2 regions of the Faecousia sp. genome follow, and region 1 is predicted to be linked to the other one. Evidence: predicted binding sites of a transcription regulator. Region 1 holds the regulator's gene; the other holds the start of a gene.
The links. The regulator NrdR, encoded in region 1, represses ribonucleotide reductase genes. The targets are predictions, from matches to a motif close to CACNANATNTNGTG.
Positions count from the first base shown of each region.

Region 2: nrdD (anaerobic ribonucleoside-triphosphate reductase) is a predicted target of NrdR. The motif match lies at 3,332-3,345, and genes of this name have one in related genera.

Region 1 covers NZ_DBFZUT010000050.1:25,716-32,159, forward strand. The annotation lists gene ACMKFF_RS05450 (ABC transporter permease) at 1-980, shown strand, start outside; gene ACMKFF_RS05455 (radical SAM/SPASM domain-containing protein) at 1,038-2,186, opposite strand; gene ACMKFF_RS05460 (hypothetical protein) at 2,173-3,027, opposite strand; gene ACMKFF_RS05465 (hypothetical protein) at 3,035-3,277, opposite strand; gene nrdR (transcriptional regulator NrdR) at 3,485-3,940, opposite strand; gene ACMKFF_RS05475 (DUF6514 family protein) at 4,014-4,277, opposite strand; gene murI (glutamate racemase) at 4,446-5,237, opposite strand; gene ACMKFF_RS05485 (TetR/AcrR family transcriptional regulator) at 5,415-6,047, shown strand; gene ACMKFF_RS05490 (TetR/AcrR family transcriptional regulator) at 6,106-6,444, shown strand, end outside.
Region 2 covers NZ_DBFZUT010000033.1:8,753-15,196, reverse strand. The annotation lists gene ACMKFF_RS03920 (amidohydrolase family protein) at 19-882, opposite strand; gene nrdD (anaerobic ribonucleoside-triphosphate reductase) at 968-3,193, opposite strand; gene ACMKFF_RS03910 (pyridoxamine kinase) at 3,482-4,321, shown strand; gene ACMKFF_RS03905 (YfhO family protein) at 4,308-6,444, shown strand, end outside.

The sequences.
Region 1 (6,444 bases):
GCTATTCCGCCTGCTACCTCGATGACGAGACGTTCAACGCCATCCTCGCCTCTATCGGCATGACGCGCGCGGAGTATGATGCCGCGCCCGGCGCGATCGTCTGCGACCACGCAAGCGTGACCTATTATGACGAGAACAACCTCCTGAGCTATACCGGCCGCGTACTGAACGACGGCGTCACGGCGCTGCGCACGTTCAGCGCGGACAGCCTCGAGGACGGCTCGAAATACGTCTATACCGCTTACGAAGACGGCGGCTATGTCAGCTACTATTACAACGAGACGAAGCAGACCTATCAGCCGCGCCCGGCGTCGTTCGGCGATGGGATTGCAATTGTTGGCCGGACGGAGACGCAGCTGACGAACAGCGGCTCTGACAGCCTCGTGCTGTACTATCCGTTCTCCATGGCCAAGGGCATTGCCCGGAACACCGGCTCGCTGATGCTGGTGACGGATGACGCGAAGCAGGCCCAGAAGAGCCTGGAGGAGGTCGTGAACGCCTCCGGCGAGACCTATACGGAGGGCAACCTCTATGACGCACGGGAGGAGTACCGCGACGCGGAGAATGCCCTTATCGTGGTGCGCGTGTTCGCCTATGGCTTTATCACGCTGATGTCACTCATCTGCGTGGCGAACGTCTTCAACACCACGACGACGAACGTGCTGCTCCGCCGCCGGGACTTTGCGATGCTGCGCTCGGCCGGTATGACGCGCGGCGGCCTGAACCGCATGATCTGCTATGAGTGCCTGCTCTACGGCACGCGGGCCCTGCTCATCGGCCTGCCGCTGTCGGTTGCGCTGGCCTTCCTGATGTATCGCTCCGCCTCTTTCATCGGCGCGTCGTACTTCCGGCTGGACTGGACGGCTGTGCTCATCGCGTCGGTCATGGTGTTCCTCGTTGTGTTTCTCTCAATGATGTATGCCATGCGCAAGATCAAGCGCGACAATCCCGTTGATGCCCTGAAGAACGAAACGACCTGATCCGCGCCCATACGACAAAATTCGCCCCCGGCAGGATTTCCTGCCGGGGGCGAAAGGCTATGTTGTTGGTTTTTGTCGCTCGGCCAGCAGCCGCGCGGCCTCCGTGCGCATGGCCCAGACCATTTCGCACAGATATTTCGGAATGCCGGAGACGCTTCCCGTCTCGGCCATGGCCATGGCGGCGCAGGAGTGGCAGATGTGCCGGTTCTGGCAGCCGGTGCAGGTGCCGGAGAGACGTTGGGCCGAGCTGACGCGCGTCAGCTCGCTCCAGGCCTCGCGGAAAGGCTTGCCCTTCAGCTCGATGCGCGGCTTCGGCATCATGCCGCAGGGTGTCAGCCAGCCGTCCCACGTCACCCAGAACGAGGCGTTGCCCGCGCGGCAGGAGATCGTGCCGTCTACGGGGTCGACGCAGTCCTCGTCCAGACCGGGGGGCGGGGCGATGCCGCGCAGGATGTTCTGCAGGAAGCGGGTGAAGTCCTCCTCGCCGCGCTGCAGGCGGTAGCGCTCCATGTGATAGTGTGCCGTTTCCGCCGGGCTGAAGCGGTCGTTCCGCCCGACCATGGCCGGGTCGCGGCGCAGCGGGGGGAACATATAGGTGTTGACCTCAAGGATGAGGTCCCGTTCGGCGGCGTAGCCTACGATGCGCTCCAGATCGCCCGCGTTGTGCGGCGTGAGGGAGCAGTTGAGCTTGACGAGGATGCCTGCCTGCCGCAGCAGGGTGATGGCGCGGTCCACGCGGTCAAACATACCGCTGCGGCCGCACAGGGCTTCGTAGGTCTCATTGCCCGCGCCATAGAGCGTGATGTTGATGCGTGTGGGCGGATGCTCGGCCAGCCGGGCCACGCGGGCCTCATCCAGCAGGGTGCCGTTGGAGTTGATGGAGATGAGGAAGCCCATCGTGCTCAGCCGCTCGTAAAGCGGCCAGAAGTCCTGCCACAGGAACGGCTCGCCGCCGGTCAGCAGCAGATAGAGCATACCTGCGTCACGCGCCTGCTCGGCGATGGACAGCCACTGGATCAGCCCGACGGGCGGGCGCGGCGAGGCGGCAACCTCGGCGGGCGTCTTACGCACATAGCACATCTTGCAGGCGAGGTTGCACACCGGCGAAAGCTCAAAGGTACCGCTCAGCGGCGTGAGTGTGCGGCTGGCGCGGTCAAAAAGATACTGTGTCAGGCGTGGTTCAACATAGCGTTCAGGCTGTTTCATGTTCCAACTCCGCTTTCAGGCAGTCGACCGCGGCGCGGTCGGGCGTACAGGTCAGGGCGTAAACGGGAACGTCCAGCGCCGCCAGCAGGTCGCAGACCCGCGCGACATAGCGGTCGTCCCATAGGTTGACGGTCATTCCCGCATACAGGCCGCGGAACGCGGCGGCGGGGGAGAGGCGGCGCAGCGAGCACGCGCTGCCCTGCGACAGCAGGACGATGGCGCGCACGGGGCGGCTCTCGTTTACAAAGCAGTTCGAGGACCCGGCGTATGGCGAGCCGAAGGCCGTCCACACGCCGTCCATGCGGCGCAGCACGGTGCGGTCGCCGTTAAGGAGCTCCGCGCCCTCATAGCGCTGCCAGAGGTCCGCCTGCGTGGACTTGCCGATGCCGGATACGCCGGAGAACAGCAGCCCGCCGTAGCGCGTGGAGACGAACGAGGCGTGCAGGATCATGGCGTCCCGCTGCAGCAGCAGGGCCTCGAGGGCAATGTGGGAGAAGCAGTTGGCCGTCTCGGAGAAAAAGCCCCGGTCGGCCTCCAGATATTCGATGGTCTCGCGCCCGTCCTGCTCCAGGTGGCCGACGGCGTAGGGCCGGTCGCCCTCGCGCCGGTCGTGGAAGACGCGAAAAAAGCCGTCCTCCGTTCGGAAGACGGCAAAGGCATAATTTCGCAGAAGCTCGCGGCCGCGGACCTCGGGCAGAGCCTGCACGGGCAGCAGCGAGACAGTCAGGGGTGCTTCGCCGGGCGCACAGAGGAAGGGCTGGAAGCCGCGCGTGACCTCCGGCCGGAACGGCATCAGCAGGCGGATCTCACAGCCTGCGATGGAGAAAGAGATCGATTCCACGGATTGATCAGGAATTAAAGAGCATCGAGGAGAGCGTGCTGTTGGTATAACAATAAAAATTCATTTTCACTTCGCAGTTGTTGTTCGCCTCTGTAAAAGCACCCGTGATAATTCCATCGTCTACTTCGCGACCATCAGTAACAGTGCAAACAGCAATGTCATTGTATCCGAGCTTATTGGCGCACAACGCAATATGCTCGGCCAGCACAAAATTTTCGTAAAATACCTCGGGCTTCTGATACTGCTTCATCTGGAATTCCCCCTTCAGAATGCGAACGGCGGCGCGGATGCGCAGGAGAGGCGCGTCAAAGGACAAACCGCCGGATTTTCTTTAATTACCGTAATCATAGCGCAGAGAACGCGTTTTGTCAACGTTTTTTTGCAGAAAATGCAACTTTTCCCGCGGCTTCGTCCGGAATTTCCATATGTTTCCAGATAAGGAAGCAAGTTCTGCGCCTCACTTTTCCTCGAGAATTTTGTTCAGCTCGCGCATGAAGCTGTTGATATCCTTGAACTGGCGGTAAACCGAGGCAAAGCGGACATAGGCGACCTCGTCGAGCGGCTTGAGCCGCTCCATGACCAGCTCGCCGATCTGGCCGGTGCTGACCTCGCGCTCGAGGGAGTTCTGCAGGATCTGCTCGATGTCCAGCGCGGCCGTCTCCAGCGCGGCCAGACTGACCGGGCGCTTTTCGCACGCGCGGAGCATGCCGTTGAGGATCTTGTTACGGTCAAAGGACTGGCGGCTGCCGTCCTTCTTCACCACCACGATGGGCAGACTCTCGACGGTCTCATAGGTCGTGAAGCGCCGCTGGCACTGCAGGCATTCACGGCGGCGGCGGATGCTCAGGCCGTCGTCCGAGTGGCGCGAATCGACGACCTTGCTCTCGGGATAGCTGCAATAGGGACATTTCATGGCAATTTTCCCCTTTTGTTTCGTTTCTTTTAGTTTATCAAATCCTGTCAAATTTGTCCATTGCTTTTTTGCGTCAGCGGGACAGAAGCTCCTCCAGCACGTCCCGCACGGCGCAGGGCGTGACCGTCCAGCGGTGCAGTGTGCGGCCGAGCTGCAGCGCCTCGCGCGGCGTGGGCGAGAGCTCCGGCAGGCAGGCGCGGCAGCGCTCCTGCCCGCGGCGCATGCGGACCTCCAGCCCGAAGCGCCCGCCCGAGCGCAGCAGATAATAGTCCAGCCGGGCGCGGCGTCCGTCCGCGCAGCGCACCCCGGCGCGGCCGATCAGCGTTCTGTGTTTCATGGGACCACCTCCGGTTCCTATTGAACCACAGAACCGACCTGCGCGCTACGGTGAAATTTCTGCATATTCCGACAACGAAAGGAAGAAATCAGTCGAAAACTTCGCTTTTCCTTTCATTATTCGACAACGGGCAGAAAAACACCGGACGAAAAGTTGGAGAACAAGTCGCTATTTGTCGAAACTTTCCCGCCCGGGGAAGATCGGCGCGTGCAGCAGCTGCCGCGACAGCGCCAGAATGGCGGGGGAATCCAGGCTGTTTTCGATCGTCACGCTGCCCTCGCCCTGCTGCACCAGCAGCCCCGCGTCCAGCAGGCGGCGCTTTGTCTCGCGCGCCGTGCCCGCGCTGCCGTCCAGCAGCTCGACGTCCGGCCCCACCACACGGCGGATGGCTCCGGCGGCGAAGGGAAAGTGGGTGCAGCCCAGCACAAGGGCGTCCGGCCCGGCGGCAAGCACCGGGGCAAGCCGTGCAGCAAGGCAGCGCTCCAGTGCGGGACCGGTCAGCTCACCGCGCTCGACGAACTCCACCAGCTCCGGACAGGGGCATTTCAAAATATGGCAGTTCTCGGCGCAGCGCTGCAGCAGGGCGGCAAATTTCTCCTCGCGGAGCGTGGCCTCCGTGGCCAGCACGCCGATGCAGCCGCCGGGATGGCGCGAAACGGCCAGCTTGAGCGCAGGCTCAATGCCGATGATGACCCGATCCGGCCAGCGGGCACGCAGCGCACCGATGGCGGCGGATGTCGCCGTGTTGCAGGCCACGACAAGGGCCTTTGCGCCCCGGTCAAACAGGCGCTCGGCATGGGCGAGCGTCAGAGAACGAATTTCTGCGGTCGGGCGCGTGCCATAGGGCGCGTTGGCCGAGTCGCCGAAGTAGAGAAAATGCTCGCTCGGCATCTGCGCGACCAGCTCCCGCAGGACGCTCAGTCCGCCGACACCGGAATCAAATACGGCAATGGGGCCCATACGACCGCCTCCTTTCCAACGGTTGGTTTCTTATTATACACCTTTTCAGCCCAAAAAGCAAATTCCGGCAGGGAAAATGCAGCCGCGCGGCAAGCCTTCGCAAAATTGTGCTTGACAAGTGACCGATTGGTTACTATAATAAAAATGTGACCGAACGGTTATGAAAGGGGAGCGTACATGGCAGGCAATACCAAAGAGCGCATTCTGGAGGTCTCACTGGAGCTGTTCGCGCAGAGTGGATATCTGGGGACCTCTATGAGCGACATCGCAAAGCAGCTCGGCATCACAAAGGGCGCTTTGTATAAGCACTATCGCAGCAAGCAGGAAATTCTGGACCGGATCGTGGAGCGAATGAACGAAATGGACTATGCCCGCGCAGCGGAATATGAGATGCCGGAGACAGAGCCGGACGGCTTTGCGGAGGCCTATCTCCATACGCCGGTCGGCAAGATCCGCGCCTACAGCGAGGCGCAGTTCGACCACTGGACGAAGGAGCCGTTTGCCGCGAATTTCCGCCGGATGCTGACGCTGGAGCAATACCGCGAGCCGAAGCTCGCGCAGCTGTATCAGGACTATCTGGCGGGCGGGCCGCTGCAGTATATGGCGGCGATCTTCCGCAGGCTGGCGGATTCGGACGAGGCAGCGATGCAGCTGGCACTGGAGTTTTACGGGCCGATGTTTCTGCTCTACAGCGTCTATGACGGAGCGGCGCAGAAGGAGACCGTCACGGACCTGCTGCGGCAGCACATCGACCGGTTTATCGCACGCATCGAGGCGGAAAAAAGCCTGACGGCCGAAAAAACCTCTTGAAAAGGGCAAAAAGCGGATTATAATATAGCTAACGAACGTTAGTTAGTGAGGCGGACCCATGAAGCAGGAGGATACCCGGCAGAAAATTCTGGACAAGGCGCTGGAGCTGTTTGCGGCGAAGGGCTATGATTCCGTCAGCGTGGGCGAGATCGCGCAGGCGGTCGGCATCAAGGCCCCTTCGCTCTACAATCACTTTCCGGGCAAGCAGGCCATTTTCGACGCGATCGTCGAGGCGACGGCGGCGCAGTATGAGGCGGATACCGACCGGATCGACATCCATGTGCAGGATGTGGGGCAGGACATTCCTGTTTTTACGGAGATCACGGAGGACGCCCTGTTCGAGAAGGTACGGCAGATCTTCTCTTACTCCCTGCACAACGAGACCATCAGCCGCTTC
Region 2 (6,444 bases), on a different contig from region 1:
ATTTCGGCAAATCAACGGTCACTTTCGGCAGAATGTAACAGAAGCGTACGCTTCGGCCTCCAGCAGAAGCGGCTCCGCGCGTGGGCCGAGCGCCGCAGTGAGATACCCGAGCTCGTCCGAAATGGCCTGCCCGTGCATCACATGCCACGCCCCGGCATCGCTGCCGAGGCCGATGCGGCCGCCGTGCGCCGCGACAAAGCGGACGGCCTCCTGCTGCTGGGCGAGCAGGCGCTTCAGCACGGCATCGGGATAGCGCCCGCTGCCGATCAGGTTCCCGATGGTCGAGAGCGTCGGCACCCACAGCGTGCGCTGCTGCGCCATGCGGAGCAGCACGCTCTCAGAGAGGTAGGCCCCGTGCTCGATGGAGTCCACCCCCGCCTGCAGGGCCGCCGTAACGGCGCGGTCGCCGTTCGCATGCGCCATAACGGCAAATCCGGCCGCGTGGGCCAGCTCGATCATCCGGCGGATGTCCTGCGGCTCCGGGCCCGGCTCCGTCAGGACGCCGAAGTGGTCAAAATCGATGAGGCCGGAGATCATGAGCTTGATGAAGTCCGCCCGCTTCTCCCCTGCCTCGTCCAGCAGGGCGCGGTATTCGTCCTCCGTGTCGAAGCCGCGGCCGATGAAGGCCCCATAGTGCCCGCGGCGGTAGATGGGAAAGGCTGGACTGCGGTAATCGATGCCGTATTCCCCCGCCAGCTCCCGCGCCCGCAGGCTGACGCCCCAGGCGTCCCCGCCGTCGCGCAGGAGGCAGACCCCGCGCGCCTGATAATCAGACAGCCGCGCGCGGACGAGGCCGTCAAGCGGATGCTCCTTCTGCGCGTCGATGGCGGCGCGATAATACACGCCGTCGAGGATCATATGGATATGCAGATCGCCGAACATGGTTTTTCCTCCCGAAATATCGGTGGGGCTGCCGTTAACAGCAGCCCCACCCGGAATATTGGAACTTTGGGCACAGAAGCACGTCTTACAGGTGCAGCACGCGTTCCTTGATCTCCTGCGTTCTGCCCTGATTCCAGAACTGCGTGCCGATGTAGCCGCAGGTGCGGCGGGCGACATTCATCTTGCTCTGGTCGGTGTTGCCGCAGTTCGGGCAGGTCCAGACGAGCTTGCCATCCGTGTCCTCCAGCACCTCGATCTCGCCGTCGTAGCCGCAGACCTGGCAATAGTCGGACTTCGTGTTCAGCTCGGCATACATGATGTTGTCGTAGATGAACTTCATGACCTCGAGCACGGCGTCGATGTTGTTCTGCATATCCGGCACCTCGACATAGCTGATGGCGCCGCCGGGCGAAAGGGCCTGGAACTGCGACTCAAAGGCCAGCTTGTCGAAGGCGTTGATCTTCTCCGTCACATGGATGTGATAGGAGTTCGTGATATAGCTCTTGTCCGTCACGCCGGGGACGATGCCAAAGCGCTTCTGCAGGCACTTGGCAAATTTGTAGGTCGTGGATTCCAGCGGCGTGCCATAGAGGCTGAAGTCGATGTGCGTCTCCGCGCGCCACTTGGCGCAGGCCGCGTTCAGATAGCGCATAACATCCAGCGCAAACGGCGTCGCCGAGGGATCGGTGTGGGACTTGCCCGTCATATACTTCACGCACTCATACAGGCCCGCATAGCCGAGCGAGATGGTCGAATAGCCGTTGTAGAGCAGCTTGTCGATGGGCTCGCCCTTCGGCAGGCGCGCCAGCGCGCCATACTGCCACAGGATGGGGGCCGCGTCGGACAGCGTGCCCTTCAGGCGCTCGTGACGGCACATCAGCGCGCGGTAGCACAAATCCAGCCGCTCGTCGAAAATTTTCCAGAACTTGTCCATTTCCTTGCCGGAGGACAGCGCCACATCGACAAGGTTCAGCGTCACGACGCCCTGGTTGAAGCGGCCGTAATACTTCGGCTTGCCCGGCTCATAGTTCCCGGCATTGGCCACGTTGTCCCAGCCGTTGCCGGAGGAATCCGGCGTCAGGAAGCTGCGGCAGCCCATGCAGGTGTAGACATCGCCGTTGCCCGGCGTCTCGCCCTTTGAGAGCTTGAGCTCGCGCATTTTCTTCTCGGAGATATAGTCCGGCACCATGCGGCGCGCCGTGCACTCCGCAGCCAGCCGCGTCAGGTAGAAATACTTCGAATCCTCGTGGATGTTGTCCTCCTCGAGCACATAGATGAGCTTCGGGAAGGCCGGGGTGATCCAGACGCCCTTCTCATTCTTCACGCCCTGATAGCGCTGACGGAGCGTCTCCTCGATGATGATGGCCAGATCGTGCTTCTCCTGCGGATTACGCGCCTCGCCGAGGTACATGAACACCGTGATGAACGGCGCCTGGCCGTTCGTCGTCATGAGCGTGACGACCTGATACTGGATGGTCTGCACGCCGCGCTTGATCTCCTCGCGCAGGCGCTCCTCGACGATCTTGGAAATACGCTCCTCCGCGGCCTCGGCTCCGAGCTCACGGATCTCGCGCACCACACTCTCGCGGATCTTCCGGCGGCTGACGTCCACGAATGGGGCCAGATGCGTCAGAGAGATGGACTGGCCGCCATACTGGTTCGAGGCGATCTGCGCGATGATCTGCGTGGCGATGTTGCAGGCCGTAGAGAAGGAATGCGGCTTTTCGATGAGCGTGCCGGAAATGACCGTGCCGTTCTGCAGCATGTCCTCGAGATTGACGAGGTCGCAGTTGTGCATATGCTGGGCATAGTAATCCGCATCGTGGAAGTGGATGATACCGGCCTCATGCGCCTCGACGATGTCGCGCGGCAGCAGGATGCGGCGCGTGATGTCCTTCGAGACCTCGCCCGCCATATAGTCGCGCTGCACGGCGTTGATGGTCGGGTTCTTGTTGGCGTTCTCCTGCTTGACCTCCTCGTTGTTGCATTCGATGAGGGACAGGATGCGGTCGTCCGTCGTGTTGGACTGGCGGACAAGGCTGCGGGTATAGCGATAGGTGATATAGCGCTTGGCGACCTCGAAGGCCCCGTGCGCCATGATCTGGTCCTCGACGAGGTCCTGGATCTCCTCGACGGACAGGCTGCGGTTCATTTCCTCGCAGCGGATCTCGACGGCCTGCGCGATGCGGTCGATCTGCAGCGGCGTCAGGCGCTCGGCCTCCTCGGCCGCATTGTTGGCCTTTGTGATGGCCACGACGATTTTTTCGATGCGGAACGTCTCTTCCGCTCCGTTTCTCTTGATGATCTTCATGGTATTCTCTCCCTGGGCTTTGCCCGTTTCTCTGTGTTACTCCGAATTCTCGATCCTTTCAGAACGATCCCGGCCGTTTCCTGCTGCGCATTTTTTGAGGCAGTGCAGCATCCGGTCGTCGTTCACGCACCCCTATTATACTATATCTTGTGGTTATTTCAAGTCCTAACCACAATATTTTCCAAAAAACTTTTTAACGGGCCGGAATGCCTTTTTTCGCAGCAGGGCTTTCCTTTCCGGCAAAAGCGCGTTATAATGAATATGAACTTACGCTCTGGAGTCATGATTATGAAACGAATCGTCACCATGCAGGACCTGTCCTGCATCGGAAAATGCTCGCTGACCGTTGCGCTGCCGGTGCTCTCCGCCATGGGGCTGGAATGCGCCGTGCTGCCGACGGCCGTTCTCTCGGCGCACACCGCCTTCGAGGGCTTCCGCTATGAGCCGCTCTCGCTCACGCCGGTCGCGGACCACTGGCAGCAGCTTGGCCTGCAGTTCGACATGATCTACACCGGCTATCTCGGCGGCAGGGCTCAGGTGGAGCAGGCGCTCGACTTCTTCACGCGCTTCCCCGCCATGCGGCTCGTGGACCCTGTCATGGCCGACCACGGCGCGCTGTATGCCGGGCTGGAGCCGGACTTCCCCGCCGTGCTCCGCACGCTCTGCGCGCAGGCTGACCTCATCACGCCGAACATCACGGAGGCCTGCCTGCTGACCGGGCTGGAATACCGAGAGACGCATGACGACAGCTACATCCGCACGCTCCTGGAGCGGCTGCTCGCGCTCGGAGCGCGCACGGCCATCCTGACCGGCGTCCGGACGGAGCCGGGCCGCGTCGGCGTGGCGTGCATGGATGCCGCGGGCGCGGTATCGCAGTGCAGCGCACCGTATGTTCCCGCCGTGTTCTACGGCACGGGCGACCTGTTCGCCAGCACCTGCGCAGGCGCGCTGACGCTCGGCTGGAGCGTGCACGATGCCATGGAGCTGGCCTCCGCCTACGTTGCGGACACCATCGCCGAGACCCGGCGCGAACCGGACGCCCGCTGGTACGGCGTGAGCTTCGAGGCGACCATCCCCCAACTTCTCCGCCGCATGGCGCAAAGGAGGCCCTCCCATGCAGAAAATTGACCGCACGCGGCGGAAGCGCCGCTATCTCGCCCTGTCGTTCGCCGTGCCATTCGGCGTGATGCTGCTGTGCTTCATACTCGGCGGCCTGTGGCCGTTCGGTGACCGGCAGGTGCTGGCGCACGACATGTGGCATCAGTATTACCCCTTCTTCGTCTCGTTCCGGGAAAAGCTCCGCTCCGGCGGCTCGCTGCAGTACCTGCGCGAGGCAGGCATGGGCATCGGCTACCTGCCGCTGTATGCCTACTACCTCTCCAGTCCCCTCTATCTTTTGTCCGTGCTGGTCCCGGCGTCGCTGCTGCGGGAATTCTTCGCGCTGCTCGTTCTGACGAAGATCGGACTGGCCGGTCTGTTCTTCGCCGTCTTCCTGCGGACGGCGTTCCGCCGAAACGAGCCTGCGCTCGTGCCGTTTTCCATGATGTACGCCCTGTGCTCCTTTGTGGCGGGCTACTATTGGAACATCATCTGGCTCGATGCGCTGGCTCTCCTGCCGCTGATGCTGGCGGGCATGGTCAGCCTGCTGCGCGAGGGCCGCTTCCGCCTGTATACGCTGGCGCTGGCACTCTCGCTGCTGTGCAACTACTATCTTTCGTTTTTCTGCTGCATCTTTGTCGGGCTGAGCTTCTTTGTCTGGTGCATCTGCCGCTGGGACGGCTGGAAGCGCTTTTTCCGCCGCTTCTGCCGCATCGCGCTGTGCACGCTGCTCGGCGTCGGCATGGCAGCCGTTCTGCTGCTGCCGACGCTCTACGGCCTGCAGAACACGCATTCCGCCGGGAACGAGGCGCCGGAGCTGCTGGCGCTGAATATTGCGGAGGACGCCAACGGCAAAGCCTCCGAGGGTCAGAGCACGCTGGACCTGCTGAAGGAGCAGACGCTGCCGGGCCTCGCCTACGGCGCGCGCCGCGTGCTGGCCAATCTGCTCACCTCGACGGAGCCGACGAAGATGGAAGGCCTGCCGAATGTTTACTGTAGCTTTGCCGCCGTGGCGCTGGCCGTATTCTTCCTGTGCTGCAAAAAGGTCCGCCTGCGGGAAAAGCTCCTGAGCGTCGGCCTTCTCGCCTTCTTCCTGCTGAGCTTCCTGTTCCGCACGCTGGATTATTACTGGCACGGCGGGCATTTCCCCAATATGCTCCCCTATCGCTTCAGCTTCCTGTTCAGCTTTGTGCTCATCGTCATGGCCTACCGTGCGTGGACGCTGCTGGACTGCTTCCGCAAGCGATATCTGTTCGTCATCCTTCCCGTCTGCCTCGGCATTATCCTGTGCGGGCTGGGGCTGGAGGGCAGCTTGCGCCGGATGCTCCTGAGCGCGCTGGCGCTGGCCATTGTATGCCTTGCGCTCGTGCTGTATCGCCCGGAGCGCAGGCGGCAGCTCCTCAGCATGGCGCTGCTGTTTGCCGTCATCGGGGCAGAAATGGTCTGCAGCATCGCCATGGGCGTGGCAAAGGTCTCGCTCACGTCCCGCTCGTCCTATCCGCGCGAGTCTGAGGATGTGCAGGCCGTTCTGCAGGCCGTACCCGAGGGCAGCGGCCGCGTGGAGGTCACGTCCTACCAGACGCTCAATGACGCCGCGCTCAACGGCTACCGCGGCATTTCCGTTTTCACCTCGTCGGCAAACGTCCGCTTCAACCGCTTCAGCCGTTCGCTCGGTCTGGCCTCGTGGCCCGCAAGCAACCGCTACCTCTATTATGAGAGCAGCCCGTTCACGAACCTGATGTGCGGCCTCGAATACCTCATTGACCGCGACGGCCAGCAGCGCGACACGTCCTACACGACCGTCGCCGCGCAGTCCGGCAATGTCCTGCTGCTGCGCAGCCGCGCCTATCTCGGCCTCGGCTTTGTGGCGGACCCTGCGCTGGGCAGCTTTGTGGCGGAGCAGAACGTCTATAACCCCATCAAGGAGCAGGAGGAAATGTTCCGCATGGCCACGGGGCTGGATGACGCGCTCTATACCCACCTGAAATATGACACGCTCGAAGCGCCGGAGGCCTGCGATCTGCGCGCCAGCGGCACGAGCGGCACGCAGTACAGCTATTCCACGCAGGACGCCGACGGGCAGAGCGAGCTGAGCATCTCCTATGTCGTGCCGCAGGACGGCCTGCTCGTCGCCACGACGAAGTCGTCCGGCA